3 regions of the Kitasatospora sp. NPDC003701 genome follow, and region 2 is predicted to be linked to each of the others. Evidence: riboswitches for the same ligand, from Rfam matches in the RefSeq annotation. Region 2 holds a riboswitch; each other region holds the start of a gene.

Region 1 (10,373 bases), on a different contig from region 2:
GTCCCCGGAGTGACGGCCTCACCCCCCTGGTCCAACGGGGGGTCGCTCGGATGTCGCTCTTCCGCTCTCCGTTCCTACGATCTGATCAATCGTGCGACCCCTCGGAGGCGGTCATGGCCGACAGGCGCGGTATCGCAGGTATCGGCAGCATCTCGCTGGCTCTCGCAGTGCTGGCTCCGCTGGCCGCCTGCTCGTCCGGAAGTGAGGACGACGCCTCGGGCGCCGTCCATCGGGTCGACGCGGCCCCACTGGTCCACATCTCGGCCGAGGGAACGGTGGATCCGTCCCAGCCCGTCACGGTGACCGCCGTCCCGGGCAGCCGGCTCACCGATGTCACGGTGGTCGGCCCGGACGGCCGGGTGGTGGCCGGAGAGCTCGCGGCGGACCAGCTCAGCTGGCGGACCACCGGGCGGCTGAAGGCGGCCACCGCCTACAGCGTCAGGATCGCCGCCGACGACGGCAAGGGCGGTCGCGGCGACACCACCGCCGCCTTCAGCACCCTGGCCGGACAGCGGCTGCTCACCGCCAAGCTCGGCCCGGACTCCTCCGGCACCGGCCTCTACGGGGTCGGCCAGCCGCTCACCGTCCAGCTCTCCGAGGCGGTGAAGGACCCGCAGGCCCGCCAGGAGGTCGAGCGCGCCCTGGCCGTCACCTCGCAGCCCGCCGTCACCGGTGGCTGGTACTGGGTGGACGACAAGAACCTGCACTTCCGGCCGGAGAACTACTGGCCGACGGGTACCACCGTCAGCCTCGTCTTCGACGGCACCGGCAGCCGGATCGCGGACGGCCTCTACGGCGGCGACCGCGCCGCGCTGTCCCTGCGGATCGGGGAGCGGGTGGAGTCGGTGGTGGACGCCGCCAGCCACGAGCTGACCCTGACCCGCGACGGCGAGGTGGTCCGGACCATACCGGTGACCACCGGCAAGCCCGGCTTCGACACCCGCAACGGCGTCAAGGTGGTGCTCGGCCAGGAGCGCCAGGTGCGGATGAGCGGCGAGACGATCGGCATAGCCGCCGGCAGCTCGGAGGCCTACGACCTCAACGTCGAGTGGGCCACCCGGGTGACCTGGAGCGGCGAGTACGTGCACGCCGCCCCCTGGTCGGTGGGCTCGCAGGGCGTGGCGAACGTCAGCCACGGCTGTACCGGCATGAGCACCGAGAACGCGAAGTGGTTCTACCAGAACACCCGGGTCGGGGACCTGGTCACGGTGGTCAACAGCCACGGTTCGAGCATGGAGCCGTTCGGCAACGGCTTCGGGGACTGGAACATCGCCTGGACCGACTGGGTCAAGCACAGCGCCCTCGGACAGCCCCTCAGCACCACGGCGCCGGCCTCCCGGGCCCCCGCCACCGGGATGATCCGCCCGGAGATCTGACGGCCCTCCCGGCCCCCGCCGGGGCCCGCTCAGTCCTCCTGGCCGGGCCCCCGGTGGGCCAGCCGCAGCGCGGTCGCCACGGCCGCCAGGGCGTCCGCCGCCGGCACCCCGAGCCGCCGGACCCGCTCGGCGTACTCGGTGGCCGCGGCGGCGGCCAGCCGGTGTGCGGTGTCGCCGGTGGCGGCGATCAGGGTGCCGCGCCGGCCGTGCGTCTCCACCACACCGTCCGCCTCCAGCTCGCGGTAGGCCCGCGCCACCGTCCCGGCGGCCAGCCCGAGCCGCTCGGCCAGGGCCCGGACGGTGGGCAGCCGCAGCCCGGTCGGAAGTGCGCCGGTGCGGGCCTGCTCGGCGATCTGCTCCCGGATCTGCTCGTACGGGGGAGTGGCGGCGGCGGGGTCGACGGACAGCTCCACGAGGGCTCCTGACGGTGGGACGTGCGGACGGGGAAAGCCCGAGGGCCGCCGACCAGGAAGAACTCTGGTCAGCGGCCCTCGGGTGTGACGCGGGGGTGCGTACGGGATCAGTGGTGGCCGTGGCCGCTGGTGATCTCGTGGTGCTCCTCGGCGGTCGGCTTGGGGATCCGGCTGCCTTCGCCGTAGAAGCCGCGGGAGAGCTTCGCCCGGGTGCGGGTGAGCAGCCCGGCCTTGGAGGCCACGCCGTTCTCGTCCGTCTCGGCCGGCAGCTCGAACACGGGCGGCTGCTCGTGCGAGGTGAGCTTGTGCAGGTCGGCCTGCGGCAGCTGGGCGTGCACCTCGACGAACTCGCCGTGCGGCAGGCGCTTGATGACGCCCGTCTCGCGGCCGTGCAGCACCTTCTCCTTGTCGCGGCGCTGGAGGCCGAGGCACCAGCGCTTGGTCGCGATGAAGGTCAGCACCGGCACCACGAAGAAGCCCACGCGGACGAAGTACGTGATGTCGTTGATCGACAGGTGCAGGTGGGTGGCGAACAGGTCGTTGCCACCGCCGACCAGCAGCACCAGGTACAGGCTGATCCAGGCGGCACCCAGCGCGGTGCGGACCGGGGCGTTGCGCGGGCGGTCCAGGATGTGGTGCTCGCGCTTGTCGCCGGTGACCCAGGACTCGATGAACGGGTAGACCGCGATCGCGACCAGGACCAGCGGGAAGATCATCAGCGGGACGAACACACCCAGGTTCAGGGTGTGGCCCCACAGACCGATCTCCCAGCCCGGCATGACGCGGATCAGGCCCTCGGAGAAGCCCATGTACCAGTCCGGCTGGGCGTCCGTGGACACCTGGTCGGGGCGGTAGGGGCCGTACGCCCAGATCGGGTTGATCGTGGCGATCGCCGAGATGGCGGCGATGAGACCGAAGACCAGGAAGAAGAAGCCACCGGCCTTGGCCATGTAGACCGGCATCAGCGGCATGCCGACGACGTTCTTCTCGGTCTTGCCCGGGCCCGCCCACTGGGTGTGCTTGTGGTAGAAGACCAGGATCAGGTGCGCGACCAGCAGGCCGAGCATGATGCCGGGGATCAGCAGCACGTGGATGGTGAAGAACCGCGGCACGATGTCGTGGCCGGGGAACTCGCCGCCGAACAGGAACATCTGGATGTAGGTGCCCACCAGCGGGACGGCGAGGATCGCGCCTTCCATGAAGCGGATACCGGTACCGGAGAGCAGGTCGTCGGGCAGCGAGTAGCCGAAGAAGCCGTCGAACATGCCCAGGACCAGCAGCAGGAAGCCGAAGACCCAGTTGATCTCACGCGGCTTGCGGAACGCGCCGGTGAAGAACACGCGCATCATGTGCACGAGCATCGCGGCCACGAAGACCAGCGCGGCCCAGTGGTGGATCTGGCGGACCAGCAGACCGCCGCGGACCTCGAAGCTGATGTCCACCGTCGACGCGTACGCCTCGGACATCGGGATGCCCTTGAGCGGGACGTACGAGCCGTCGTAGATGACCTCGCCCATGCTGGGCTTGAAGAAGAGCGTCAGGTAGACGCCCGTCAGGATGATGATGACGAAGGTGTAGAGGCAGATCTCGCCCAGCATGAAGGACCAGTGGTCCGGGAAGATCTTCCGCAGGTTGGCCTTGGCGAGGGAGTAGATCCCCAGCCGGCCGTCCGTCCAGTCAGCAGCCTGCTCCCACTTGTTGGCGGGCTTGGCACGCGTGCTGCCGGCGGGCTTGGCGGCACCGGAGGTGGTGCTGCTCGCGCTACTCATCGAGCACGCTCCCAGTAGCTCGGGCCGACGGGCTCGTCGAAGTCGCCGGTGGCGACCAGGAAGCCCTTCTCGTCAGTGGTGATCTTCAGCTGCGGCAGCGGGTGGCCGGCCGGGCCGAAGATGACGCGCGCGCCGTCCGCCAGGTCGAAGGTCGACTGGTGGCAGGGGCAGAGCGCGTGGTGGGTCTGCTGCTCGTACAGGCTGATCGGGCAGCCGACGTGGGTGCAGATCTTGGAGTAGGCGAGGATGCCCTCGAAGCCCTTCTCCCGGGACTCGGTGTCCTTGATGTCCTCCGGCGCGATGCGCACCAGCATCAGGGCGTCCTTGGCGATCTGCTGCTGGAAGTCCTCGTCGTGCGTGCTCAGACCCTCCGGCATGGCGAAGGTCAGCGAGCCGACGATGAGGTCTTCGGCCTTCATCGGCTGGTTGGTGTTCATGTTGATGAGCTGCAGCGGCTTGGCGTCGGTGGCCTCGCGCCAGCCGGTGTGCGCCAGCTTGTCCTCGGGCAGCGGCCCGAGGTCGCGCAGCAGCACCACGCCGGAGAGCGGCACCAGCGCCATCGAACCGATGAGGGTGTTGCGGATCATCTTGCGGCGGCCGAAGCCGGACTCGGCGGCGCCGGTCCTGAACTGCTCGATGACGTCCGCGCGGACCTCGTCGTCGGCCTCGATCGGGTGACGCTCGGCCGGGATCTCGTGGTCCGACATCAGGGTGCGGGCCCAGTGGACCGCGCCCGCGCCGATGCAGAACAGCGCGACGCCGAGCGTCATCCCCAGCGCGAAGTTCAGCGCGCTGATGTGGCCCAGCGGCCAGATGAAGACGATCTTGTCCGGGTCGATGGCCACGTAGGAGGCGATGAAGCCCACGGTGGCGAGCATCGAGACCACGAACATCAGCGAGACCTGACGCTCGGCCCGCTTGGCGGCCCGCTCGTCGATGTCGGTGCGACGCGGTTCGTGGGCCGGCAGGCCCGGGTCGGCGAACGGATCGCCGTGGGCGGCCACCTCGTGGTGCCCGGCGGAGCCGTGCGACTCCGGGAGCTTCTCTTCTGACATGTCCTGGCTCATGACTTCTTGGCCTTGGTGGTGTGGGCGGCGACCCAGATCGCGACCGCGATGAGCGCGCCGAGACCGAAGATCCAGCCGAACAGGCCCTCGGTCACCGGACCGAGGCTGCCGAGCGTGAGACCGCCGGGGTTGGGCTCATCGTTGGTGGTGTGGCGGACGAAGGCCACGATCTGCTTCTTCTGCTCCTCGGGCATGGTGGTGTCCGGGAAGGACGGCATGTTCTGCGGGCCGGTCTGCATGGCCTCGTAGATGTGCTTGGCGTCCACACCCTCCAGCGACGGGGCGTACTTGCCCTTGGTCAGGGCACCGCCCTGACCGGCGAAGTTGTGGCACTGGGCGCAGTTGGTGCGGAACAGCTCGCCACCCTTGGACAGGTCCTCGGGGTTGGTCGAGGTGTACTGCTCCTCGGTCGGGATCACCGGGCCGGGGCCGAGCGAAGCCACGAAGGCGGCGAGCTGGTCGATCTCCGCCTGCGAGTAGATGTTCTTCTTGCTCGGGACCTGGGCGCCGGGCTGCTGGGCCGGCATGCGGCCGGTGCCGACCTGGAAGTCGACCGCGGCGGAGCCGACGCCGACCAGGCTGGGGCCGTCGCTGCTGCCCTGGCCGTTCAGGCCGTGGCAGGAGGAGCAGCCCACGGCGAAGAGCTTCTTGCCCTCATCGATCGCGAGCGACTGCGCGGCGACGTCGGCCTGCGCCTTGTCGGCGGGCGCGAACGCGGCGTACAGCCCCCCGGTTGCCGCCAGGGCGAGAAGTAGGACGACCAGCGCCGCCAATGGGTGGCGCCGTCGTGCGGAGAGCTTTTTCACGGAATAACCCCGGTGTCAGGATCTGGTCGACTGGTGGGTGCACCCGGCGGCCGGTCTGGCCGGCACGAGGCGGCCTGTCTAGGGCTGCGCGCGCGGTCGGTCGGTTGGGAGCGTAGGCACCGGCAAATCGGGCCGTCGCCGGTGAGGGCGGGACCCGGGGCCGGTGGCCAGCGACCTGATCAGCTGGTTACTTGATCAGGTAGATGGTCGCGAACAGGCCGATCCACACGACGTCGACGAAGTGCCAGTAGTACGACACCACGATGGCGGCGGTGGCCTGCTCGTGCGTGAAGCGCTTGGCTGCGTACGTCCGTCCGAGGACCAGCAGGAAGGCGATCAGACCACCCGTCACGTGCATACCGTGGAAGCCGGTGGTCAGGTAGAACACCGTGCCGTACGGGTCGGAGGACAGCGAGAGGCCGTCCTTCTTGACCAGCTCGGTGTACTCGAAGATCTGGCCGCCGATGAAGATCGCGCCCATCACGAAGGTGATGACGAACCACGAGCGGAGCTTCTTCACGTCCCCGCGCTCGGCAGCGAACACGCCGAGCTGGCAGGTGAGGGAGGAGAGCACCAGGATCGTGGTGTTGACCGAGGAGAAGGGCACGTTGAGGGCGTGCGCCTTCTCGCTCCAGAACTCGGCTCCCTTGACGGAGCGGAGCGTGAAGTACATCGCGAAGAGGGCCGCGAAGAACATCAACTCGGAACTGAGCCAGACGATCGTTCCGACGCTGACCATGTTCGGCCGGTTGACCGATCCGTGCGCGTGCCCGGTTTCTACTGCTGTTGCTGTCGCCACGACGGACATTATGTCGGTCCCTTATTCCGTCTTCACGCCGGGGGGTGTCCCTCGGAGTGTCCGGTGCGTGCGGTATGCCCCGGTGACGGCCGACGGGGCGTCCGGACGGGGGCTGAGCAGCGGCGTGTCCCTTTTCTGACGGTTCTTCGAAGGCACCTTCGACCCTGATGCCCTGCGTGTCGCTCCACCCCTTCGGGGACGGCCGGGAGTAAGGAAACGGCCGTCGCGTCGGCCGTACGGGTGGACCGCGCCGTCGGGGGTGACGGGCTGTCCTCCGAGCGGGTGAGTCGTGGGCGCGGCGGCTTGAGAAGGATCGCGCGGGAGTGACTCGGCGGGCGGTGATCGGGAGTAGCATCCGGGTTGAGGCGAACGTGGTCCGGATCACACTTGAGGGAGCAGGGCCCATGGCGTACACCACCGACGAGACGCTGACCGTTCTCGTCTACAGCCACGACCGCAACACCCGCGAGCAGGTGCTGACGGCCCTCGGCCGCCGGCCCGCCGAGGACCTGCCGGAGCTGACCTACCTGGAGTGCGCGACGACCCCCGCGGTGCTGAAGGCACTGGAGAAGGGTGGCGTGGACCTCTGCGTGCTGGACGGCGAGGCGGTGCCGGCCGGTGGCCTGGGGCTCGCCCGGCAGTTGAAGGACGAGATCTACGGCTGCCCGCCGCTGCTGGTGCTGATCGGCCGGCCGCAGGACTCCTGGCTGGCCGCCTGGAGCCGGGCCGACGCGGCCATCTCCCACCCGGTGGACCCGGTGGCGTTGGCCGAGGCGGCCGCCACCCTGCTCCGGGCCCGGCTGGCGAAGCGGGCGCCGGCCACCCGCTAGGGGCGCGTCTCAGTACGAGAGAAGTGAAGGCGGCGGCGGGGCGGTGGCGCCCCGCCGCTCGATAGGCTGACTCCATCCGTACGGACATCCCCTCGGGGAACCGACAAGAGCTGGAGTCAGCCATGGTGAACGTGAACCCTGCGAACGGCGGCAAGGACCCCGTGCAGGTGGTCCGCACCTGGCCGGACATCCTCTCGTCGCTGCTGCGGGGCGAGGACCTGGACCGGGCGGACACCGCCTGGGCGATGGACCGGATCATGAGCGGCGAGGCCTCCGCGGTCCAGATGGCGGGCTTCATGGTCGCCCTGCGGGCCAAGGGCGAGACGGTCGACGAGATCGTCGGCCTGGTGGACTCGATGTACGCGCACGCCGAACCGCTCTCCATCCCCGGTCCGGCGGTGGACATCGTGGGCACCGGCGGCGACCGGGCGAAGACCGTCAACATCTCGACCATGTCGGCGATCGTCGCGGCGGCGGCCGGCGCCAAGGTGGTCAAGCACGGCAACCGGGCCGCCTCCTCGGCGAGCGGCTCCTCGGACGTGCTGGAGAAGCTCGGCGTCAATCTGGACCTCTCGGCCCGGCGGGTCGCCGAGGTCGCCGAGGAGGTCGGGCTGACCTTCTGCTTCGCGGCCAAGTTCCACCCCGCGATGCGGCACACCGCCCCGGCCCGCAGCGGCCTCGGGGTGCCCACCGCGTTCAACACCCTCGGCCCGCTGACCAACCCGGCCAAGGTGACCGCGCACGCGATCGGCTGCTTCGACACCCGGCTGGCCTCCCTGATCGCCGGGGTGCTGGCCCGGCGCGGATCCACCGCGCTGGTCTTCCGCGGCGACGACGGCCTGGACGAGCTGACCATCACCACCACCTCGCGGGTCTGGATCGTGCGCGACGGCGAGGTCACCGAGACCTCCTTCGACCCGCGTGAGGTCGGCATCGAGCTGGTCGGCATCGAGTCGCTGCGCGGCGGGGACCCGGCGTTCAACGCGGACGTCGCGCGCCGGCTGCTGGCCGGGGAGCGCGGGCCGGTGCGGGACGCCGTCCTGATGAACACGGCGACGGCGCTGGTGGCGCTGGACCTCACCGACGCACCGCTCACCGAGCAGCTGGCGGCCGGGATGGAGCGGGCCGCGGCGGCCATCGACTCGGGTGCCGCCCAGGACCTGCTGCGTCGCTGGTCGGAGGCCACCGCCAGGGCGTGAAGCGACTGTTGGGGCCCGCGGGGGGACGCCCTCCGCGGGCCCTTCGCGCGCCCCGCAGGCCCTGGGGGGAGGGCGGCGTCGGACCGTGGGTACCGGACGAGAGCGGCCCGGAGGCGAGCGGGCGACGGCGCCGTCCGGATGGTGGACCGTTGTTTGACCACTCGGCGGACGCGACCTAGAGTCTTCGCCAGGTCATGAGTGACAGCGCAAAGCCCCAGCTGGCTGTCCGGCAACCCTCCGTCCGTGGCGGGGTGCCCTGGGTGAGGACCGGGTCTCGCGGCAATCCGTCCGCGCGACAAGCGCGGACGCCGGCTGATACGCACTCCCGGGGTCCTTACCCGTCGAAGGAGTGCATCCTCATGTCCGTCGCCACCGAAATCTGCGCCCCGCTCCCCGTCCTCGGCCACGATGTCGAGGTCCCGCTGGTCAACGGTGACAAGGTCACCTACGCCGCGCTCGACTACGCCGCCAGCTCCCCGGCGCTCCAGCGGGTCTGGGACGACGTCGCCGCCTACGCCCCCTACTACGGCAGCGTGCACCGGGGCGCCGGCTACCTCTCGCAGCTCTCCACCGACCTCTTCGAGCAGAGCCGCCGCACCGTCGCGGACTTCCTCGACCTGCGTGAGGGCGACCAGGTGGTCTTCACCCGGGCCACCACCGACTCGCTGAACCTGCTGGCCGGCGCCGTCCCGGCCGGTACCCGGGTGTTCGCCTTCGAGACCGAGCACCACGCCTCGCTGCTGCCCTGGCGCCACGCCGGGCTGAGCGTCACCTACCTGCGCGCCCCGCGCTCGCGCGCCGAGGCGGTCGCCGCCCTGGACGCCGCGCTGGCCGAGGCCCCCGAGGGCCCCAAGCTGCTCTGCGTCACCGGCGCCTCCAACGTCACCGGTGAGCTCTGGCCGGTCGCCGAGCTGACCGAGACCGCCCACCGGCACGGCGCCCGGGTGGTGCTGGACGCCGCGCAGCTCGCCCCGCACCACCGGGTCTCGGTGCGCGAGCTGGGCGTGGACTGGATCGCCTTCTCGGGGCACAAGATCTACGCGCCGTTCGGCGCCGGGGTGCTGGCCGGCCGGGCGGACTGGCTGGACGAGGCCGAGCCGTACCTGGCCGGCGGCGGTGCGACCCGGACGGTGGCCCGCGAGGCCGACGGCTCGGTGGCCGTGCAGTGGCACACCGGCCCGGCCCGGCACGAGGCCGGTTCGCCGAACGTGATCGGCGCCTACTCCATCGCCTCGGCCTGCCGGGCGCTGACCGAGGCCGGCTTCGACGCGCTGGAGGCCCGGGAGCAGCAGCTGATCGCCCGGCTGACGGCCGGCCTGGCGGAGGTCCCGCAGGTGCGGGTGCTGAACCTGTTCGGCGCCGACTCGGCCCGGGTGGGCGTGCTCTCCTTCGTCGTCCAGGGCTGGAACAGCTCGCACTTCTCGGCGGCGCTCTCCGCCGAGTACGGCATCGGGGTGCGCGACGGGCTGTTCTGTGCGCACCCGCTGGTGCGCACCCTGCTCGGTGACGAGGACGTGGCGCCGTCCGAGTGCGGCGCCCCGGAGTCGTCGCTGCCGGGGGAGCGCAGCCTGAACGCGATCCGGGTCAGCTTCGGCGCGGGCACCCCGGACGAGCACATCGACCGGTTCCTGACCGCCGTCCGCGAGCTGGTCACGGACGGCGCGGCCTGGAACTACCGCAACGAGGGCGGCCGCTGCGTCGCCACCGTGCAGGTCGACAGGGGCCGTCGCGCGGTCTGAGCGGGACCGGCTACTCGCCCAGGCCGAGTGCGAAGGCGGTCTCCAGGTCGTGCTGGGAGTAGGTGCGGAAGGCGATCTGGGTCTCGGTGTGGGCCACGCCCGGGACCTTGTTCAGCCGGCCGGGGATCACGTCGGCCAGGTCGTCGTGCCGGCGTACCCGCACCATCGCCACCAGGTCGTAGCCGCCGGTGACCGAGTAGACCTCGCTGACGCCCTCGATGGCCGCGATCGCCTCGGCGATCTCCGGGATGCGGTCGACGCTGGTCTTGATCAGGACGATGGCGGTGATCACTTTTTGGGCTCCTTTGTGAGGTGTCGCCAGGGTATCGGGCGTCAGCCGGGCCGTCGCGAGGGGCGGGTGGCCAGCGTGCAGGC
Region 2 (10,373 bases):
GCCACTCGGGGCGGGTGCGGAGCAGGTGCCGGTAGGCCTGGAAGCCCCGGACGATGTTCTTGCTCAGCTCGGTGCGGTCGACCCGGACGACGGTGCGGCGCCCGCCGACGGCCGTGCGCAGGGTGGCGAGCCGCTCGTCGACGTCCGGGCGGTGGGACCGCTCGCGCAGGAAGTCGGCGTCGGCCCCCAGGGCGTGCACGCCGAGCCGGGTGGTGCGGCCCGCGTGGGTGACGGTGAGGGCGTCGCGGTCGACGGTGGCGCCGAGGACGGCCGCGCAGCAGTCGGCGAAGGCGAGGGCCCAGCGGCGGGTGAGGAAGCCGGCCCGGTCGGCGCCGAGGATGCCGGTGAGGACGCTCTCGGCGACGTCGTCCGGCAGCAGCCGGAAGTACTCGGGCGGGGCCCACGGGGTGTGCGAGAAGTGGCCGATGCGCAGGTCGGGGCGGGCGGCCCGGAGCAGGGCCGGGGCCAGCGAGAGGTGGTAGTCCTGGATCAGCACCGCGGCCCCGGGCGCGGCCTCGGCGGCGAGGGCGTCGGCGAAGGCGGCGTTGTAGGCGGTGTAGGACTGCCACTCGGTGCGGAACTCCGCGCCGAAGGAGGGGGCCGTCGGGGTGGCGTAGAGCAGGTGGTGGACGAACCAGAGGGTGGAGTTGGCGACGCCGTTGTAGGCGTCGGCGAAGGTCTCCGGATCTATGTCGAGCATCCGGACGGCCTGCCCGCCGACCTCGTGGCCGGCGCGGTCGAGGCGGCCGTCCGGGGCCTCCCGGGCGGCCCGGCGGTCGGCGTCGCCGAGCGCCGCGCAGACCCAGACGGCGTGCGGGTCGTCGATCGCGGAGAGCCCCGACACCAGCCCGCCGCCGCCTCGGCGCAGGGTCAGGGTGCCGTCGTCCGCCGTGCTGAAGGACACCGGTCCCCGGTTGGAGGCCACCAGGACGGCGGCGGAACCGGTCGCACTCGAACGTTCGGTCGTGAGATCGCCCATGGTTGGCATGTTGCCGTGGGCCCGGGTCGGCAAACCCCCGCCCGGCCCCCGGACCTAACCGCCGTGGCGGTTCGCGTACTCGGCGACGGTGTGCATCGGGGGCCGCTCCACCGCGGTGACCGGGTGGGTGTGCGCGGTGAAGGCGCGGGTCTGCGGGTCGCGGGTGAACTGGGTGAGCAGCGGGTGGACGAGGTCGGCCGAGGCCTTCAGCCGGTGGGTGCGGTCGAGGCGCTCCAGCGCGGTGCGGTAGATGGTGGCGGCCATCCGGCCGAGTGCCTGGCCGTCCTGGTGGCGGTGGTGGCGTACGCCGACGTCCACCTGGGCGAGGGCGTCCAGGCCGGCGAACTCCAGGGCGTCCACCAGGAGGCCGAGCTCGACGCCGTAGCCGGTGGGGAACGGCAGCCGTTCCAGCAGCGAGCGGCGCGCCGCGTACTCGCCGCCGAGCGGCTGCACGAAACCGGCGAGTTCCGGCCAGTGCAGGTTGAGCAGCGGGCGGGCGACCAGCTCGGTGACCCGCCCGCCGCCGGAGGGGACGACGGCGGCGTCGCCGGTGGCGGAGCCGCTCGACGCCACTTCGAGCGGGCGGTCGTACATGGCCTTGACCAGCTGGATGTCCGGCTCGGTGAGCAGCGGGCCGATGATGCCGGAGACGAAGGTGGGGTCGAAGGCCCGCAGGTCGGCGTCGACGAAGCAGACGATCTCGCCGGTGGTGACCAGCAGCGAGCGCCAGAGCACCTCGCCCTTGCCGGGGGCGGCGGGCAGCCGGGGCAGGATGTCGTCGCGGTGGACCACCCGGGCGCCGGCCGCGGCGGCCGCGGCGGCGGTGCCGTCGACGGAGCCGGAGTCGACGACGACGAGCTCGTCGACCAGGGGCAGCTTCTCCATCAGCTCGCGGCGCACCGTGCGGACGATGTCGCCGACGGTGGCCTCCTCGTCCAGGGCGGGCAGCACCACGCTGACGGTGCCGGCCGGGCCCGCCGCCTGCTTGGCCTCCAGCAGGGCGTGCACCGGGCGGTCGGCCGCGCTCCACGAGCGGCGGCGCAGCCAGGACGCCGCCTTCGGGAGGAGCGCGGGTGTCGGTTCGGCGGGCACGGAACTCTCCTCGGCGGATCGGGGTGGGACGGGGCATCTCGCGTGGCGGACGGTCCCGTTCAGGGTTGACGCCTTCGGATACAGTCTTCGTACAGCGATCGGACCTTCGCACGCCGGGGTCACCGCTGAGCAGGACCACAACTTCACAGAGCTCATCCAGAGGGACTGAGGGAACGGCCCGTTGACGTCCCGGCAACCTTCTCGCACGGCAGGCTTCGGCCCCGGCGGGACAGGTGCCAATTCCGTCCTGTGGCGCGCCCGCGTCACGGGGAAGATGAGGAGAGAGGCCTCCGCCATCATGGCTGTCGACACCGCCGCACCCGCACCCGCAACCGTTGATCTCGGCCCTGCCGTCGCACTGTCCTGTCGGGAGTGCGGCACCCGGTTCCCGCTCGGTCCCAGCTTCGCCTGCCTGGAGTGCTTCGGGCCGCTGGAGATCGCCTACGACTTCGGCAGCGAGGGCGCGGAGGAGCTCCGCAAGCGGATCGAGGCCGGTCCGGCGTCGATCTGGCGCTACGCCCCGCTGCTGCCCGTCCCGGCCGACGTCGCCGGCAAGCCGAACCTCAACCCGGGGTGGACCCCGCTGGTGAAGGCGGACAACCTGGGCCGCGAGCTCGGCTTCACCGCCCAGCTGCACGTCAAGGACGACTCGGGCAACCCGACGCACTCGTTCAAGGACCGCGTGGTCGCCTGCGCGATCGAGGCGGCGCGGGCGTTCGACTTCACGACCCTCTCCTGCTCCTCGACCGGCAACCTGGCCGGTGCGGTGGGCGCGGCGGCGGCCCGGGCCGGGTTCAAGTCCTGCGTGTTCATCCCGCACGACCTGGAGCAGGGCAAGGTCGTGATGGCCGGTGTCTACGGCGGCGAGCTGGTCGGCATCGAGGGCAACTACGACGACGTGAACCGCTTCTGCTCGGAGCTGATCGGGGACCCGGCCGGTGAGGGCTGGGGCTTCGTGAACGTCAATCTGCGCCCGTACTACGGCGAGGGCTCCAAGACGCTGGCCTACGAGATCTGCGAGCAGCTCGGCTGGCGGCTGCCGGAGCAGATCGTCATCCCGATCGCCTCGGGCTCGCAGCTGACGAAGATCGACAAGGGTCTGCAGGAGCTGATCAAGCTGGGCCTGGTCGAGGACCGGCCGTACCGGATCTTCGGCGCCCAGGCGGCGGGCTGCTCGCCGGTGTCGGCGGCCTTCAAGGCCGGCCAGGACGTCATCCGGCCGGTCAAGCCGGACACCATCGCCAAGTCGCTGGCGATCGGCAACCCGGCCGACGGCCCGTACGTGCTGGACATCGCCCGCCGCACCGGCGGGGCCGTCGAGGACGTCACCGACGCCGAGGTGGTGGCCGCGATCAAGCTGCTGGCCCGCACCGAGGGCATCTTCGCCGAGACCGCGGGCGGGGTGACCGTCGGCGTGCTGAAGAAGCTGGTCGAGACGGGGCAGCTGGATCCGGCCAAGGAGACCGTCGCGATCAACACCGGTGACGGCCTGAAGACGCTGGACGCCGTCTCCGACTCCGGGATGACCGCCGTCATCCGCCCGACGCTGGCCTCGTTCCGCGACGCCGGCCTCGCGACCGCCTGACCCGCCCGCAGCCCCGCCGCACCGCCGTTCCGCCGTTCTGCCCGAGGAGACCCCCATGAGCGCCACCGTCCGCATCCCGACCATCCTGCGCACCTACACCGGCGGCACCGCCGAGGTGACCGCCGAGGGCGCCACCCTGGGCGACGTCATCGCCGACCTGGAGAAGAACCACGCCGGGATCGCCGCCCGGATCCTGGACGACGCCGGCAAGCTGCGCCGGTTCGTGAACGTCTACGTCAACGACGACGACGTGCGCTTCGCGGAGGGTCTGGCCACCGAGATCAAGGACGGCGCGAGCGTCTCGATCATTCCGGCGGTGGCCGGCGGCTGCTGATCCGCCCCTTTCCGACCAGGCCGTTTATCGGCCGGGCCGTTTCCGACCGGGCCGTTCGTGCGTACGGAATTCCGATCTCCGTACGCGCGGGCGGCCCGTCGCATTCCGGCGGGAATATTTCGCGGTCCGGGGGAGTAGAGTGTCGCTCGTCCGGGAAGAGGGCCTCCCCTCCCCCCTCGCCCCGGTACTCGAATCCGTCCGCGCCCGTACCGCCGGTGTCTGTCCGGCCGCTGAGACCGGCGCCGGGGCCGTGACCGTGAAACATGTCAGGCCGATGTCAGAATTCTCGAAGGCATTTGGGTAATTCGTCCGCTATGTCCGGCGTGAAATGCCGATTTCCTCCCGCTTTGGCCTGGGCTGTCCCTTGACGGGCCGGGTGAATTCCCGGCGGTTGACCCTGTTGCAGAGGGCGTCGATCCGGATACATTCAGCCGCGGTCGACGCAATCACCCGCTCACCGGATGCCTTCCGGTGGTCTCCGCGGACGATTGTGGCGTGCACGGCTGCGCCCAGGGGGGGTTCCCCGGGCCGGCCTCAAACCAGACCCGGGCCCGCGACCTGCGGGCGCGTGAAGGGCCAGCACAGCACTAGGGGAGTTCGGAATGGCTCAGGGCACCGTCAAGTGGTTCAACGCGGAGAAGGGCTACGGCTTCATCGCGGTCGACGGTGGTGCGGACGTCTTCGTCCACTACAGCGCGATCCAGATGGACGGCTACCGCACCCTTGAGGAGGGCCAGCGGGTCGAGTTCGAGATCTCTCAGGGGCAGAAGGGCCCGCAGGCGGACATGGTCCGCGCCGCGGTCTGACCTTTCCGACCCCAGGAGTTCGGCTCGGCCCAATCGGCTGGTGCACCTCTTGCTTCACGACGGGCCCGTACGACACATGTCGTACGGGCCCGTCGGCATGTCCGGCGCACGGGCCGGCGCACGGGCCGGCGCGGCGGTCGGCGAGAGGCCGCCGGCGGCCCGGCGGGGGCCCGGCGAGGGCGGTCCGCGGGGGCGTGCGCGGCTCGCGGGTTGGGCGATTGGGCTTGCACTCGCCTACCCGGAGTGCTAATCATTGGCGTTAGCACTCACAGTGTGAGAGTGACAGCGGACCGGGTCGGTGAGGCCCCCGGGAGCGGTAGGGGAAAGGACCCCCGCACACCAGGGCCGTCCGTCGCGGGCACCCCTTGGTCCGAGCAGTCGACCGTGTCCCGGAGGACCACTTCTGATGGCCAAGATCATCGCCTTTGATGAGGAAGCTCGCCGCGGCCTTGAGCGTGGCATGAACCAGCTCGCCGACGCGGTGAAGGTCACGCTCGGCCCCAAGGGCCGCAACGTCGTGCTGGAGAAGAAGTGGGGCGCTCCCACGATCACCAACGACGGTGTCTCCATCGCCAAGGAGATCGAGCTCGAGGACCCCTACGAGAAGATCGGCGCGGAGCTCGTCAAGGAGGTCGCCAAGAAGACCGACGACGTCGCGGGTGACGGCACCACCACCGCCACCGTGCTGGCCCAGGCGCTCGTTCGCGAGGGTCTGCGCAACGTCGCCGCCGGCGCCAACCCGATGGCCCTGAAGCGCGGTATCGAGAAGGCCGTCGCGGCCGTCTCCGACCAGCTGCTGGCCCAGGCCAAGGACGTGGAGACCAAGGAGCAGATCGCCTCCACCGCCTCCATCTCGGCCGCCGACACCCAGATCGGCGAGCTCATCGCCGAGGCCATGGACAAGGTCGGCAAGGAAGGCGTCATCACCGTCGAGGAGAGCAACACCTTCGGCCTGGAGCTCGAGCTCACCGAGGGCATGCGCTTCGACAAGGGCTACATCTCCGCCTACTTCGCCACCGACCTGGAGCGGATGGAGGCGACGTTCGAGGACCCGTACATCCTCATCGCCAACTCCAAGATCGGCTCGGTCAAGGACCTGCTCCCGCTGCTGGAGAAGGTCATGCAGAGCGGCAAGCCGCTCGTCATCATCGCCGAGGACGTCGAGGGCGAGGCCCTGTCGACCCTGGTCGTGAACAAGATCCGCGGCACCTTCAAGTCCGTCGCCGTCAAGGCCCCGGGCTTCGGCGACCGCCGCAAGGCCATGCTCGGCGACATCGCCATCCTCACCGGTGGCACCGTGATCTCCGAGGAGGTCGGCCTCAAGCTGGAGAACGCCGGCATCGACCTGCTGGGCACCGCCCGCAAGGTGGTCATCACCAAGGACGAGACCACCATCGTCGACGGTGGCGGCGACAGCGACCAGGTCGCCGGCCGCGTGAACCAGATCCGTGCCGAGATCGAGAACAGCGACTCGGACTACGACCGCGAGAAGCTCCAGGAGCGCCTCGCCAAGCTGGCCGGCGGCGTGGCCGTCATCAAGGCCGGCGCGGCCACCGAGGTGGAGCTCAAGGAGCGCAAGCACCGCATCGAGGACGCCGTCCGCAACGCGAAGGCCGCCGTCGAGGAGGGCATCGTCGCCGGTGGTGGCGTCGCGCTGCTGCAGGCCGGTGTCGCGTTCGACAAGCTGGAGCTGGAGGGCGACGAGGCCACCGGTGCCAACATCGTCCGCGTGGCGCTGGAGGCCCCGATCAAGCAGATCGCGACCAACGCCGGCCTCGAGGGCGGTGTCGTGGTGGAGAAGGTGCGCAACCTCCCCGCCGGTCACGGCCTGAACGCCGCCACCAACACCTACGTCGACCTCATCGCCGAGGGCATCATCGACCCGGCGAAGGTCACCCGTTCCGCGCTGCAGAACGCCGCCTCCATCGCGGCGCTGTTCCTCACCACCGAGGCCGTCATCGCCGACAAGCCGGAGAAGGCCGCCGCGGCCGCCGGCGGCGGCATGCCGGGCGGTGACATGGACTTCTGATCCTTCCGGATCGGTCGACTCCCGATCGCACGGGCGGTTCCCCTCGGGGAGCCGCCCGTGCGGCGTTGTGTCCGGCTCCGTTTTGGGACAATGGGCGGATGGCTGCCACCGCTGACGACATCGAGACCGCCCTGCACAACGCGCGGGCGCTGATCCTGGCCGACCTGACCGCGCGGGACGTGGCGGACGCCGCCGTGGTGTCCCTGGTGGAGAACGCCGTGACGCACCGCCGCTGGTGGCTCGAACAGTGGCCGGACGGCGCCGACTACGTGCTCGGGCTGGTCGCCCAGGACGTCCAGGACGCGCTGCTGGAGGCGTACGGGCGCTGGCCGCTCTGCACCTCCTGCGCGGCCGACGGGGATCCGCACGCGCTCGGTGTCGAGCCCGAGCTGGGGCCGGAGCCGCACTGGGTCTGCGGCAAGGCGGGGGTGGTGGTGGCGCCCGTCGGGGAGCTCTCCTGATCGTGACCGGCCCGGCTCCGGCGCTCCGTGCGCCGGGCCGGGCCTTTGCGTGCGGTGCGCCGGGCCTTTGCGTGCGGTGCGCCGGGCCTTTGCGTGCGGTGCGCCGGGTACGCCAGGCGCGTCCGGTGTGCCCGGCGCGTCCGGTCAGCCTTCGAGCCGGCCGAGTTCGGCCGCCAGGTTGGCGCGGGCGGCGGCGTCGAAGCGCTCGCGGGCGACGGGGGTGCGGTAGAGCGCGGGCAGCGCCAGGAGCCCGCGCAGGACCCCGGCGCGCCCGGCGCGGAAGTCCGGCTCCGGGACGAAGGCGTACTCCTCGCGGACCGCGGCCGCGTAGGCGGTGTACGCCTGCGGGTCGCCGCCCAGGACGGCGAGGTCCGCGTCGCAGAGCACCTCGCCGCCGCGGTCGCCGGGCTCGGGGTGGTGCGTGACGGTGAGCCGGACCAGCCGGGCGACCTCGGCGGTCCGCCGCTCGGACAGCCCCGCCTCGCCGAGCGCCCGGACGGCGAGGGCGGCGCTGCGCTCCTCGTTCTCGGAGCGGTCCGGGCGGTAGACCGCGTCGTGGAACCAGGCGGCCAGCCGGACGGTGTCCGGGTCGTCGGCGTGCGCGGCGAGCGCGTCCACGTGGCCGAGCACCGCCCGCAGGTGGTCGGTGGTGTGGTAGCGGCGCTGCGGTTCGGCCCAGCGGCCCAGCAGGTCGAGACCGTACGGCAGGGGGTCCACGGCGGCGCCGCAGCGCTGGAGCAGGGCGGTCCAGTCGGCGAGCAGGTCGGCCGGGACGGGGGCGGCGGGCTGGTTCGGCATGGGCTCATTCTGGCGGGTGCCGGCCGTGGTGGGGCCGGGAATCCGGTGGGCCCACTGGACCGCATAGGTAGTTTGACGATATATGTAGTTCCATGACAGAACGAGCCATGCAGGAGCCGACGCTGCTTCTGCTCACCGCGCTGGCCGATGCGCCCAGACACGGCTACGCGCTCATCCAGGAGGTCGCCGCGATCTCCGACGGCCGGGTCAAGATGCGCACCGGCACGCTCTACGGCGCGCTCGACCGGCTGCTCCAGCAGGGCCTGATCGAGGTCGCCGCCGAGGAGGTCGTGGACGGCCGGGCCCGGCGCACCTACGCGCTGACCGCGGGCGGCCGAGCCGCGCTCTCGGCCGAGGCGGAGCGGCTGCGCGCCGTCGCCTCCGAGGCCGAACGCCGGCTGTCCGTCGTCCTCTCCAGGGTCAGGGGGAACCTCGCGTGAGCATGCAGACCATCGACCGGCCGATCGCCCTGCGGGCGGCGCTCCAGCTCTACCCGGCCCGCTACCGCCGCGAGCGCGGCGACGAGCTGGCCGCGGTGTTCGCCGACAGCACGGCGGAGGCGGACCGGCCCACCCTGCTGCGGGAGGCGCTGGACCTCGCCGCCTACGGGCTGCGGATGCGCGCCCGGCTGACCGCGGCCTCGGCGGCCGGGCGGCTGCTGGCGCTGGCCGTGCCGCTGGTCGCCGGTACCGCCGCGGGGGCCGGCCTGTACCCGTGGGTCAACGACCCGGACCTGATCGCCTGGAAGCTCGACTCGCCGCTCTCCTCGCCGCTCATGGTGCTGGCCGTCTTCGGGCCGCCGGTGGCCACGATGCTGCTGGCCGTGGCGGCGGTGCTGGGGCACTGGGCGGCGGCCAGGGTCCTCTCGGTGGCGGTGATCGGCACCGGTCTGGTGGGCCTGGCGGACTCCCTCGCGCTGGGGCACCTCGACGGGTGGTGGGTCCTCTACAGCTCCACCTCCGCGTTGCCGTTCGTGCTGTCCGGTCTGCTGGTGCTCGCCGCGCCGGGGGACCTGCTGGGCCGGCCGAGCTGGCAGAACCGGGCCCTGGTGCCGCTGGGGGCGGCCGTCGGCCTGCTGGTCGTCACCGCCCAGGGCGGGTACGACACCCACTACCTGATGAACGACCCGTGGGCCGCCCTGCTGCTGCTGGCTCCACTGCTGCTGGTGTCCTTCGCGGCGCGCGGCCTGCTGGTGCCGGCGGCGATCGGCCTGGCGGTGCTGCCGCTGACCGTCTCGTTCAGCCTCTTCAGCCTCTGGGAGTCGGCCGGTGGGATCTGGAACCTGTTGGCGATCGGCGGGGCCGGCGCTTCGTTCGTGGCGGTGGCCGGGCTCGGCTGGCGGGGTCTCGAAGGCATGCGCCGCTCGGAGGCGTGACCGATCGGCCGTACGGGTCTCGCCGGGGGCTTCGGGATGTGGCAGGCTGTCTGATATGTCTAGACCAATTTTCGAAGTCATCGCGCTGACGCCCCAGGACGCCCAGGCCGCCGAGTCGGGCGGCGCCGACCGCCTCGAACTGGTCACGGACATGGCCGCCGACGGGCTCACCCCGTCGGTCGAGGACTTCGCCAAGATCCGCGCCGCCGTGGAGCTGCCGCTGCGCGTCATGCTGCGCGTGCGGGACGGCTTCGGGCCGGGTGACCTGGACGAGCTGCGGGCCCGCGCCGCCGCGCTGCGGGCCGAGGGCGCCGACGAGTTCGTCTTCGGCTTCCTGACCGCCGACGGCGCCGTCGACCTCGCCGCCACCGCGGCCGTCGCCGACGCGGTGGCGGGCTGCCGCTGGACGTTCCACCGGGCGATCGACCACAGCGCCGACCGGGCCGCCCTCCGCGCGGCCGTGGGCGCGCTGCCCGGGCTGGACACCTTCCTCACCTCGGGCGCCGCCGGTGGCGTGGACGCGGGCCGGGACGTCCTGCTGGCCGAGCTGGCCAGGGCCGGCGAGCCCGGGTACGGGCAGCGGATCCTGATCGGCGGCGGCCTGCGGGCCGAGCACCTGCCGGGTCTGCGGGCGGCCGGCTTCAACGGCTTCCACGTCGGCGGCGCGGTGCGGGTCGACGGTTGGCAGTCCCCGGTGGACGCCTCCAAGGTCGCCGAGTGGCGGTCGCTGATCGATGGCTGAGCGTGAGAGCGCCGACGGCTGAGCGATCGGTGGCCGGCAGCTCGGTGCGAAGAAGGGGACCGGCGGTATCCGCCGGTCCCCTTCGCGCTGCTCAGCCCAGTTGCGCGGGCAGCGGCTCGGCGTGCAGCACCGCCAGCCCGGAGACGGCGCGGGTGAGCGACACGTACAGGCG
Region 3 (10,373 bases), on a different contig from region 2:
CCGACCCGCTACCGGGTCGACCCCGCCTGGGTGCTGCCGGTCGCCACGTCCACGCTGCTGGCGGCGCTGGTCATCGGGGACCCGGGCCGGATCGATCGGCAGAAGGCCTGGCTCCGGGTGGTCACCCAGCTCCTGATCGGCTTCATCACGGTGGCCAACATCTTCGCGGGCGTCCACCTGGTGGCGGACATCCTCACCGACAACAGCCTGTTCGCCAACAACGCCACCGGGCTGCTGGCGACCGGCGGCGTGGTGTGGGTGACGAACGTGATCGCCTTCGCGCTCTGGTACTGGAGCCTGGATCGCGGCGGTGCCGCCGCCCGCGCCCACCGGCCCACCGACAACCCGGCGTTCGTGTTCCCCGAGATGCAGTACCCGGACCATGCGGCGGCCGGCTGGGTGCCGCGGTTCGCCGACTACCTCTCGCTCTCCTTCTGGACCTCCACGGCCTTCAGCCCCACCGACGTGTCGGCGATCAAGGTGTGGGCCAAGCTGCTGATGATGACGCAGGCGGCGATGTCCCTCATCGTGGCGACCCTCGTCATCGCCCGGGCGATCAACATCCTGCAGTGAACGCGGCGGGGCGGCGCGAGCCGTCCGCGGACCGCGATTCGGGACTGCCCCTGGTCCCGGGCCGGCCGAGCGGTACTGTGGACCTTCACGGTTGCCGGACGCGAAACGGACGGGCGATGCACGCACGCCAACTGCGGGACGAGCGGGTGGTCTTCGGACACCCGCCGCTGTCGCGCGCGGCGTTCCGCCCGTCGTCCGGAGCCCACTGCGCGGTGACCGGCACCCGGGCCCGTGGTGCCCGGCTGGTACGTCGCCGCTGGATCGACGGGGTCGGTTCGCCGACCGGCCTCTGTCGCCCGTAAGAGCTAGCACCCGCGCGTCGCCCGCGCCCCCGGCGCTGCCCGGTAGCCCGGCCCGTCACGGCCCCTCAGGCCCCCGGTGGCCCGTACCGGCCGCGCGCCTCCGGCCGTCGGCTTCCCCAGCACCTGCCCGAGGTCCGGGCGGGCCGGGCCACGCCTCCGCTGAAGACACCGAGAAGATCAAGATCGAGGAACGGCTTCGCATGCCCCAGCACCCCGTGCTCACCCCCGACGACACCACAGGCAGTACAGACACCACAGGCAATACAGCCACCACAGACAGCACAGGCGGACCAGACGCCGCAGACACCACAGTCGCCGCAGATGCCACCGGCGGCGCCGCGCCCCGCCACCCCCTGGACAACCCGGCCCGGGCCGCCCTGCTGGGCCCGCACGCCCACCTCGCCGAGCGGCACGGGGACGTCCTGCGCTACCCGGCCGACGTGTCGCCGTTCGTGGCCCTCCCCGACCGGCCCGACCGGCAGACCTGGCGGAGCGTGGCGGCGCTGTACGGCCCGGGCGGCGTCGTCGCCGCCTCCGGCTCCCCGGACACGGTGCCGGCCGACTGGGAGATCCTGATGCAGGGCCCCGGCGTCCAACTGGTGGACGAGGGCGTCCGGGCCGTGCCCGACGAGGAGGCCGTCCGGCTGGGCCCCGCCGACGTGCCGGAGATGCTGGCCCTGGTGGAGCACGCCCGGCCCGGACCCTTCCTGCCCCGCACCATCGAGCTCGGCGGCTACCTGGGCATCCGGCGCGGGGGCGCCCTGGTCGCGATGGCCGGGGAGCGGCTGCGCCCGCCGGGCTGGACGGAGATCAGCGCCGTCTGCACGGCCGAGTCGCACCGGGGGCAGGGCCTCGGGTCCCGGCTGGTCCGGGCGGTAGCGGCCGGGATCCGCGAGCGGGGCGACACGCCGTTCCTCCACACCTCGGCCGACAACACCACGGCGATCCGGCTCTACGAGTCGCTGGGGTTCCGGCTGCGCCGGCACGTCACCTTCCTCGGCCTGCGCGTCCCGGGCGGGGAGCACGGCGCCTGACGCCGCCCCTGCCCGACCCACCCGGGAGCGCCGTCACCGCCCGCGGCGCAGCACCGACAGACCACCGCACCACCCGAGCCGCACCGTTCCGTCCCTTCCAAGGAGTTCGATGTGAGTCAGACCGTGAACTACGCCAGCCCCGCCGACACCGCCGTGCACGGCGAGTACCGGATCACCAGGGTTCCGGGCGACGAGCGCCCGCTGTACCGCTTCAGCGGGCGGATCACCGCCGACGGCAGCAGCGGCTTCGCCGCCGAGCCCGGCCGGTACCACATCTACGCGGGCTGGTTCTGCCCCTGGGCGCAGCGCACCACCATCCAGCGCGCGCTCAACGGGCTGGAGGAGGTCGTCTCGGTCTCCTACGTCGACGGCCGGCGTGACGGCCGGGGCTGGGCCTTCCGGGAGACCCACGGGCCGGACCCGGTCAACGGGTTCACCCTGCTGCGGGACGCGTACGAGCGGACCGAGCCCGGCTTCGACGGGCACATCTCGGTGCCGACGCTCTGGGACCGGCAGACCGGCCGGGTGGTCAGCAACGACTTCCGGACCATCGGCATCGACCTGGCGACGCAGTTCGGCCGGTGGAGCAACGGCGCCGACGCCTACCCGGAGGACCTCCGGGCCGAGATCGACGCGCTGGACGCCCGGTTGGGCCCGGCCGTGAACCACGGCGCGGGCGCCGCGGCGGGCACCGGGGAGGCCGCGCTCGCGGCCCGTGCCACGCTGCTGGAGACCTTCGCGGAGCTGGACACCCGGCTGGCCACCAGCCGCTACCTGCTGGGCGACCGGCTGACCGAGGCGGACGTGCGGCTCTGGGTGACGCTGGCCCGTTTCGACGTCGGGCCCAACCACGCCCGCGCCGTCAACCCGGGCCTCGCCGAGTACCCCCACCTGTGGGCCTACGCCCGCGATCTGTACCAGCAGAAGCCGTTCACCAGCACCACGGACTTCGCCACCTTCACCGAGTCGGGCGCGACCCTGCCCGACTGGAACGCCCCGGTGGAGCGCCCGTAGGTCACCCGGGCCCGTAGGTCACCCGGGCCCGGACACCCGGGCCCGGACACCCGGGCCCGGACACCCGGGCCCGGACACCTGATCCCCAAGCCCTGAGACCCGTACCGAAAGCCCTGAGACCCGTACCGACCGCTGCCCCGGGGACCCGACCCCCGGGGCAGCGGCAGGCCGTTCCGCGGCGGCACGGCCTGCGATCGACCCCGTGTGATGGGATGTCGTCGACGGGACAGACGCGGGGGCGGCCGGGAACGGGCAGGGCGGGGCGATGGTGCGGATGGTGACCGTGGACGAGTCGCGGGCGCGGGGGCTCATGCTCGGGTCGGCGCTGGGGGACGCGGCCGGGGTGGTGCGGGGCCGCTGGCCGGCCGAGGGGCCGTTGCCGATCGGCGTCAGTACGCAGCTGGCGGCGTTCACCGCGGAGGGCGCGATCCGCGCCTCGGTGCGGATGAACCACCGGGGCATCAGCCACGCACCGTCCGTGGTGTGGCACGCGTACTGCCGATGGGCCGTCCTCCAGGGGATCGAGCCCGAACGGATCTCCGAGCGCTGGACGGCCGGTGGTGGAAGTGCCTGGCCGGACGGCTGGCTCGTGCAGGTGGCCGGTCTGGCGGTGCGTCGTGGCTCCGCACCGGCCACCGTCACGGCTCTGACCGGACTGCAGCAGGGCACGCCGGAGAGGCCGGTGACCGGTAGCCGGGGTGCTCACGCGGTCACCCGGGGGCTGCCGCTCGGGCTGCTGTGGGCGCTGTCCGGCCCGGGCACCTGCGCCCTGCCGGTCCGCCAGACGGCGGCCCTCACCCACGGCGCCCGGGACGCCCAGGACGCCGCCGTCGGTGCGGCCCAGCTGGTGGCCCACTGCCTCACGGAGAGCGATCCGATCGGGGCCTGGACGGCGTCCTCGCCCGGCGACGGGCACCCGTTCGACGCCGTGGTCCGCACCCTGCCGATGCCGTACTCGGCGGTCCCGGACACGGTCCTCGACCTGCTGAAGGCGCCGGGGGGCAGCCCGGATCCCGGGCAGCTCGCCTGGATCGCCCCGGATGCGACGGCCTCCTCGGCGCTGCTGGGCGCCCTCTTCGTCGTCTCGCGCTTCCCGGGCCGGGACACCGTGGGCGCCGCGCTGGAGTTCGCCGCCGGCGCGCCCGACGGAGCCTCGGTGGCGTGCACGGCGGGTGCGCTGCTCGGCGCCGCACACGGTGTCGGGGCGCTGCCGGCAGGGCTGCTGAGCCGGCTCGAACTCGCCTGGGTGATCGACACATTGGCGCGTGACCTGTTGCAGGAGTATGTCGATTCGCCCGGCGGCGGCGACTACCGGCCGGCTCGTGACCCCCTCTGGCGGGCCCGCTATCCGGGCTGGTGACGCCGGCCGGCCCGCCCGGTCGGCACCCGGAACTCCCCGTCGCGCGCCATGACCGCTGGTCAGCGGGGTCGGGGCGGGTCTCGCTGCCGCCCGTCACCGGCCCCGCGCGGTGGCGCCGGAGGAGCGTCGAGCGCGGCGGCCTCCTCGCCGACCCGTCCTCAACGGGCATTGACGCCAAGAGTTTTGTTGATCTACGGTTCCAGCGCGCCACGAGTTCCGGTGTTCAAGCCCTGGCTGGCCGGACGGCAACCCCCTGACGCGGTGGGGTGCTCCAGGTGAGGGCTCGGTGGACGTTCCGTTCCGCAAGCGCGACCGCTCCGGCCACCGGCCGGGGCCAGGACCAGGAGGCCGGTATGGCAGGGCTGTTCAGCCGCCGCCACATCGACCTGTTGCTGGTCTCCAGCGCGCTCTGTCGTCGCTGACCATCGGACGGCCGGACGGCCGGACCGGTCCAGTGACCGACCACTTCGCGATGCGCACCGCCCGGACACCGGCACGGCCAGGGCACGCCCGGGGCCCCGGCCAAGGGCACGCCCAGGCCCCGGCCAGGGGCACGCCCAGGCCCCGGCCAAGGGCACGCCCACGGGCACAGCGCACTCGCGTCCATCACGCGTGCGGAAGCAGAGAACTCCCATGTCATCTTTCATCGCTTCGACCAGACACAGCCTCGCGGTCATCTCCCTCGGTACGGCGGCGGTGGTGGCCCTGACCGCCTGCACCAGCTCCCGGACCGCCGGCGGCACCGGCGGGACGGCGGCGAAGGCCCTCACCATCGGCACCACCGACCAGGTGACCGGTCTCGACCCGGCGGGCTCCTGGGACGCGGGCTCCGGGACGATCGAGAGCGAGGTGTACGCGACCCTGCTCAGCGCCAGGAACGGCTCCTCCGAGGTGTCGCCGGACCTCGCGTCCGCGATCGCGCTGACCGACCCCACCACCTACACGGTCACGCTGAAGCCGGGCCTCAAGTTCGCCAACGGGCACGATCTGACGTCCTCCGACGTCAAGTTCAGCTTCGACCGGCAGCTGGCGATCGCGGACAAGAACGGCCCCTCCTCGCTGCTCTACAACCTCGGGGCGGTGGCGGCCCCGGACCCGGCGACGGTGGTGTTCACCCTCAAGTCGGCCAATGACACGCTGTTCCCGCAGGTCCTCTCCACCGCGGCCGGCTACATCGTGGACGAGCAGGTGTTCCCCGCGGACAAGGTCCTCGACGACGCGGCCGTCGTCGCGGGCAAGCCCTGGAACGGCCCGTACGCGATCGGCAGCTACGACCGGAACTCGCTGGTCTCGTTCACCGCGAACACCGCCTACCAGGGGCAGTTCGGTACTCCGAAGACCCGGAACGTCCAGCTCAAGTACTACACGGACGCCGGCAACCTCAAGCTCGACGTCCAGCAGGGCACGATCGACGTGGTCTACCGCACCCTGCCCATCACCGACCTCCAGGACCTCTCCACCAAGCAGGGGATCACGGTCCACACCGGCTCCGGCAACGGCATCCGGTTCATCGTCTTCAACCTCAAGACCCAGCCCTTCGGGTCGGCCACCCAACAGGCCGACCCGGCCAAGGCCCTGGCGATCCGTCAGGCGGTGGCCGACTCGATCGACCGGGCGCAACTCGCCTCGCAGGTCTACAAGAACACCTTCCAGCCGCTCTACACCTCCGTCCCCGACGGCATCACCGGTGCCACCGCGTCCCTCAAGTCGCTCTACGGCGACAAGCAGGGCGGTCCGGACAAGGCCGCGGCGGCGCGGCGGCTCTCGGCGGCCGGGGTGAGCACCCCGGTCACCCTGAACCTGCAGTACAACTCCGACCACTACGGCTCGTCCTCGGCGGACGAGTACGCGCTGGTCAAGACCCAGCTGGAGGCCACCGGCCTGTTCAAGGTGGAGCTCCAGTCCACCGCCTGGGCCCAGTACGGCAAGGAGCGCGTCGCCGACCAGTACCCGCTCTACCAGCTCGGCTGGTACGCGGACTACCTCGACGCCGACAACTACCTGTCCTCCTTCTACGCCGAGAACAACTGGGTGAACAACGGCTACACCGACCCCGCCGTGCGGGCGCTGATCAAGCAGGAGGAGACGGAGACCGACCCGGCCAAGCGCACCGCGCTGATCCGGCAGGTGCAGGACGAGACCGCCGCCGCGCTGCCGCTGCTGCCGCTGCTCCAGGGCTCCACCGCGATCGTCACCCGGGGCGGGATCGACGGCGTGCCGGAGAAGCTCACCAGCGCGTACCAGTTCCGCTGGGCGGAGCTCTCGAAGAAGTGACCGTTCACGCGCAGGACGCCCCCGGCGCCGTCGGCCCGTCCGGCGGCGCCGCCGGGTACGGGCTCGCCCGCTACCTGGTCGTCCGCTTCCTCCTGATCGTCCCCACCGTGCTCGTCCTGGTCAGCGTCGTGTTCTTCCTGATGCGCGCCACCGGCGACCCGATCACCACGGCCTTCGGCGACCGGCTGACCCCGGCCCAGCTGCAGGAGCGGCTGCACCGGGCGGGCTACGACCGGCCGCTGCTCACCCAGTACCTCGACTACCTGCGTGCCACGTTCACCGGGGACTTCGGCACGACCGCCACCGACAACCAGGCGGTCTCGCAGGTGCTGCGCACCTACGGCGCCGCGACCGTCGAGCTGTCCGGCTACGCGCTGGTCGTCGCGCTGGCCGTCGGCCTGCCGCTGGGCATGGTCGCCGCCTCCTACCGGGACCGCGCGCCCGATGTCGCACTGCGGCTGTTCGCGATCCTCACCTACGCCACCCCGGTCTTCTTCCTCGGGCTGCTGCTGAAGCTGGTCTTCGCGATCTGGCTGGGCTGGTTCCCGGCCTCGGGCCGGGCGAGCATCGACGTCCAACTGGAGTTGCAGGACCAGACCAGTACCACCGGCGTGTACCTGGTCGACGCGCTCCGCAGCGGCGACGGATCGGCGGTCGCCGACGTGCTGGGGCACGCGGTGCTGCCCGGTCTCGCGCTCGGGCTGCTGGTCGCCGGTGTGCTGCTCCGCCTGGTCCGGACGAACCTGATCGGGACCTTGTCCGCCGAGTACGTGGAGGCCGCCCGCTCGCGCGGGGTCGGCCGGCTGCGGCTGGTGACCGGGCACGCCACCCGGCCGGCCCTGATCCCCGTCGTCACCGTGCTCGGGCTGCAGATCGCGGGACTGCTCGGCGGGGCGGTGCTCACCGAGACCACCTTCGAATGGAAGGGCCTCGGCTACGAGCTCGCCCACTATCTGACGGTTCGTGACTTCGCCGCCGTGCAGGGCATCGTGGCGCTCTTCGCGGTGGTCGTCGCGCTGACCAACTTCCTCGTCGACGTCGTCGCGGCGCTGATCGATCCCCGAGTGAGGTACTGAGTGGCGAACCACCTGCTCGCCCGCCCGGGCGCCGCACCGCGCCGGCGGCGGTTCCCGCTGCCCGCCGGGGTGCGCGGCAGCGTCGGGCTGCAACGCGTCATGCTGCTGACCGGGGCGGCGCTGACCGGCCTCTTCCTGCTCGCGGCGCTCCTCGCCCCGCTGCTCGCGCCCTACGGCTACGCGCAACTGCGCAGCGGGGAACAGCTCTTCGGTTCGCAGCAGCACCCCAGCGCCGCCCACCCGCTCGGCACCACCATCGCCGGGTACGACGTGCTGTCCCGGACGCTCTGGGGCACCCGGACGGCGCTGGGGATCATCGTCGCGGCCCTGCTGCTCTCGGTGGTCGTGGGCGTCCTGCTCGGTCTCGTCTCCGGTTACCTCGGCGGCCGCCTGGACCGCCTGCTGGTGGGGCTCGCCGACGCGATGTACGCGTTCCCCCCGCTGCTGCTGGCGATCGTCATGTCGATCGTGATCAGCGGCGGCCGGTCGAGTCTGGTCGGCGGCCTGGGCGCGGCGGCCTGCTCGGTCGCCGCGGCCTTCGTACCGCAGTACTTCCGGGTGGTGCGTGCCGAGGTGACCCGGGTGAAGGCCGAGCCGTTCGTCGAGGCGGCCCTGGTGATCGGCACCGGCACGTGGCGGATCATGTTCCGGCACGTCCTGCGGAACTCGGTGCGCACCCTGCCGCTGATCCTCACCATCAACGCCTCGGAGGCCATCCTCACCCTGGCGGGCCTGGGCTTCCTCGGCTTCGGGATCGAGCCGAACTCCGCCGCCGAGTGGGGCTACGACCTCAACCGCTCGGTGGCGGACGTCACGTCGGGGATCTGGTGGACGGCGCTCCCGCCCGGGCTCGCGATCGTCCTCACCGTGCTCGGGACGACCCTGCTCGGCGAGAGCCTCACCGACCTGGCCGACCCGCGACTGCGCCGCCGCCACGGCGAGGGGCGCCCCCTCACACCGGCCGTACCGGACGGAGGCCCCGGCGATGACTGACCTGCTGCGCATCGAGGACCTGCACATCTCCTTCGCCGAAGACGGCGGGCGGGCGGCCGCCGTACGGGGTGTCACCCTGTCGGTGGCGCCCGGTGAGGTGCTCGCCCTGGTCGGCGAGAGCGGGAGCGGCAAGACGGTGACCGCGAAGTCGGTCCTCGGGCTCCTGCCCGCCTCGGCGTCCACCGGCGGGCGGGTGCTCCTGGGGGACGGCGTGACCGACCCGGCCGAGGACGTGCTGACGGCGTCGCCCGCCCGGCTGCGCGCCCTGCGCGGCTCGCACGCCGCCATGGTCTTCCAGGAGCCGTCCACGGCGCTGAACCCGGTGTTCTCCATCGGCTGGCAGCTCGCCGAGGGCTTGCGGGCGCACGGGGGCGGATCGCGGGCGCAGCGGCGTGCCCGGGCGATCGAGATGCTGGGGAAGGTCGGGATCCCCGATCCGGCCGTCCGGGTGGACCACTACCCGCACCAGCTCTCCGGGGGTCAGAAGCAGCGGGCCGTCATCGCCATGGCCCTGGCGCTCGGCACCCGGCTGATCGTGGCGGACGAGCCGACGACGGCGCTGGACGTCACGGTGCAGGCCGAGATCCTCGAACTGCTGCACCGGTGCCGTACCGACTTCGGCACGGCCGTCCTCCTGATCACCCACAACATGGGCGTGGTGGCGGACCTGGCCGACCGGGTGGCGGTGATGCGTGAGGGGCGCATCGTCGAGCAGGCTCCGGTCCGCACCCTGTTCGCCGCCCCGACCCACCCGTACACCCGTGAACTGCTGGCCGCCGTACCCTCCTTCGCCGCCGCCGGGCCGGCCGCCCCCCGTCCCGTCCCGCCGCCCGGCCCCGGGCCCGCCGGAGCCGCCGTGGAGCCCGTGGTCAGGGCCTCCGGGCTGACCGTCGACTACCCCGCGCGGCTGGGCCGCAAGGCCTTCCGGGCCGTCGACGGGGTCGGTTTCGAGATCCGCCCCGGTGAGGTGCTCGGCCTGGTGGGGGAGAGCGGCTCCGGCAAGACGACGATCGGGCGGGCGGTCGCCGGCCTGGCCCGGGTCGGCGCGGGAGAGCTCGACGTGCTCGGCGAGCCCCTGGCCGCCCGGGGCCGGTTGGGCCGGGCGCGCCGCTCCACGGCGGGCAGCCGGGCCGGGCAGATCGGGTTCGTCTTCCAGGACCCGGCGACCAGCTTCAATCCGCTGCTGACGATCGGCGAGTGCGTGGCGGAGCCGCTGGCGGTCCACCGGCGCGACCTGGGCGGGCGGGCGGTCCGGGCGGAGGTCGAGTCGCTCCTGGAGTCCGTCCGACTGCCGCGCGGCTACGCGGACCGCCATCCGCACGAACTCAGCGGCGGCGAGCGCCAGCGCGCCGGCCTGGCCCGGGCCCTGGCGCTGCGCCCGCGCCTGGTGATCGCCGACGAGCCGACCTCGGCGCTGGACGTCTCGGTCCAGGCCAAGGTGCTGGAGCTGTTCGTCCGACTGCAGCGGGAGCTCGGCTTCGCCGCCCTGTTCATCAGTCACGACCTCGCGGTGGTCCGGCAGGTGGCGGACCGGGTCGCCGTGCTGCAGCACGGACGGATCGTGGAGTCGGGCAGTACCGCGCAGGTCCTCGGCGCGCCGCGGGCCGGCTACACGCAACGGCTGATCGCCGCGCTGCCCGTCCCGGACCCGACGGTGCAGGCCCGCCGGGACCGGAGCCCGGCGCGCACCTGACGGAGGCCGACGGGCCCGGGCGCACCGCGCGGCAGCGGGGCGCCCGGGCCGACG

Evidence for each region. Region 2 has a riboswitch for S-adenosylmethionine ahead of thrC (threonine synthase). Riboswitches for the same ligand answer to the same signal wherever they lie in the genome.
Region 1: another riboswitch for S-adenosylmethionine. It lies ahead of ACWDRR_RS03290 (aminotransferase class V-fold PLP-dependent enzyme); the one in region 2 lies ahead of thrC (threonine synthase).
Region 3: another riboswitch for S-adenosylmethionine. It lies ahead of ACWDRR_RS05405 (ABC transporter substrate-binding protein); the one in region 2 lies ahead of thrC (threonine synthase).

The regions. Positions count from the first base shown of each region.
Region 1 covers NZ_JBSFNM010000002.1:257,169-267,541, reverse strand. Annotated here, with positions in the region: gene ACWDRR_RS03330 (Ig-like domain-containing protein) at 114-1,376, shown strand; gene ACWDRR_RS03325 (GntR family transcriptional regulator) at 1,406-1,789, opposite strand; gene qcrB (cytochrome bc1 complex cytochrome b subunit) at 1,897-3,558, opposite strand; gene qcrA (cytochrome bc1 complex Rieske iron-sulfur subunit) at 3,555-4,625, opposite strand; gene qcrC (cytochrome bc1 complex diheme cytochrome c subunit) at 4,622-5,431, opposite strand; gene ctaE (aa3-type cytochrome oxidase subunit III) at 5,619-6,239, opposite strand; gene ACWDRR_RS03300 (hypothetical protein) at 6,635-7,060, shown strand; gene trpD (anthranilate phosphoribosyltransferase) at 7,183-8,259, shown strand; SAM riboswitch class IV at 8,450-8,567, shown strand; gene ACWDRR_RS03290 (aminotransferase class V-fold PLP-dependent enzyme) at 8,619-9,998, shown strand; gene ACWDRR_RS03285 (Lrp/AsnC ligand binding domain-containing protein) at 10,009-10,290, opposite strand; gene ACWDRR_RS03280 (rhomboid family intramembrane serine protease) at 10,332-10,373, opposite strand, start outside.
Region 2 covers NZ_JBSFNM010000015.1:177,123-187,495, reverse strand. Annotated here, with positions in the region: gene ACWDRR_RS17180 (alpha,alpha-trehalose-phosphate synthase (UDP-forming)) at 1-979, opposite strand, end outside; gene ACWDRR_RS17175 (glucosyl-3-phosphoglycerate synthase) at 1,034-2,071, opposite strand; SAM riboswitch class I at 2,221-2,352, shown strand; gene thrC (threonine synthase) at 2,370-3,656, shown strand; gene ACWDRR_RS17165 (ubiquitin-like small modifier protein 1) at 3,712-3,990, shown strand; gene ACWDRR_RS17160 (cold-shock protein) at 4,593-4,796, shown strand; gene groL (chaperonin GroEL) at 5,203-6,825, shown strand; gene ACWDRR_RS17150 (hypothetical protein) at 6,924-7,286, shown strand; gene ACWDRR_RS17145 (HD domain-containing protein) at 7,431-8,084, opposite strand; gene ACWDRR_RS17140 (PadR family transcriptional regulator) at 8,177-8,524, shown strand; gene ACWDRR_RS17135 (hypothetical protein) at 8,521-9,459, shown strand; gene ACWDRR_RS17130 (copper homeostasis protein CutC) at 9,515-10,201, shown strand; gene ACWDRR_RS17125 (HelD family protein) at 10,293-10,373, opposite strand, start outside.
Region 3 covers NZ_JBSFNM010000004.1:62,124-72,496, forward strand. Annotated here, with positions in the region: gene ACWDRR_RS05385 (hypothetical protein) at 1-573, shown strand, start outside; gene ACWDRR_RS05390 (GNAT family N-acetyltransferase) at 1,076-1,909, shown strand; gene ACWDRR_RS05395 (glutathione S-transferase C-terminal domain-containing protein) at 2,021-2,923, shown strand; gene ACWDRR_RS05400 (ADP-ribosylglycohydrolase family protein) at 3,189-4,283, shown strand; SAM riboswitch class IV at 4,489-4,598, shown strand; gene ACWDRR_RS05405 (ABC transporter substrate-binding protein) at 4,917-6,557, shown strand; gene ACWDRR_RS05410 (ABC transporter permease) at 6,554-7,633, shown strand; gene ACWDRR_RS05415 (ABC transporter permease) at 7,634-8,626, shown strand; gene ACWDRR_RS05420 (dipeptide ABC transporter ATP-binding protein) at 8,619-10,319, shown strand.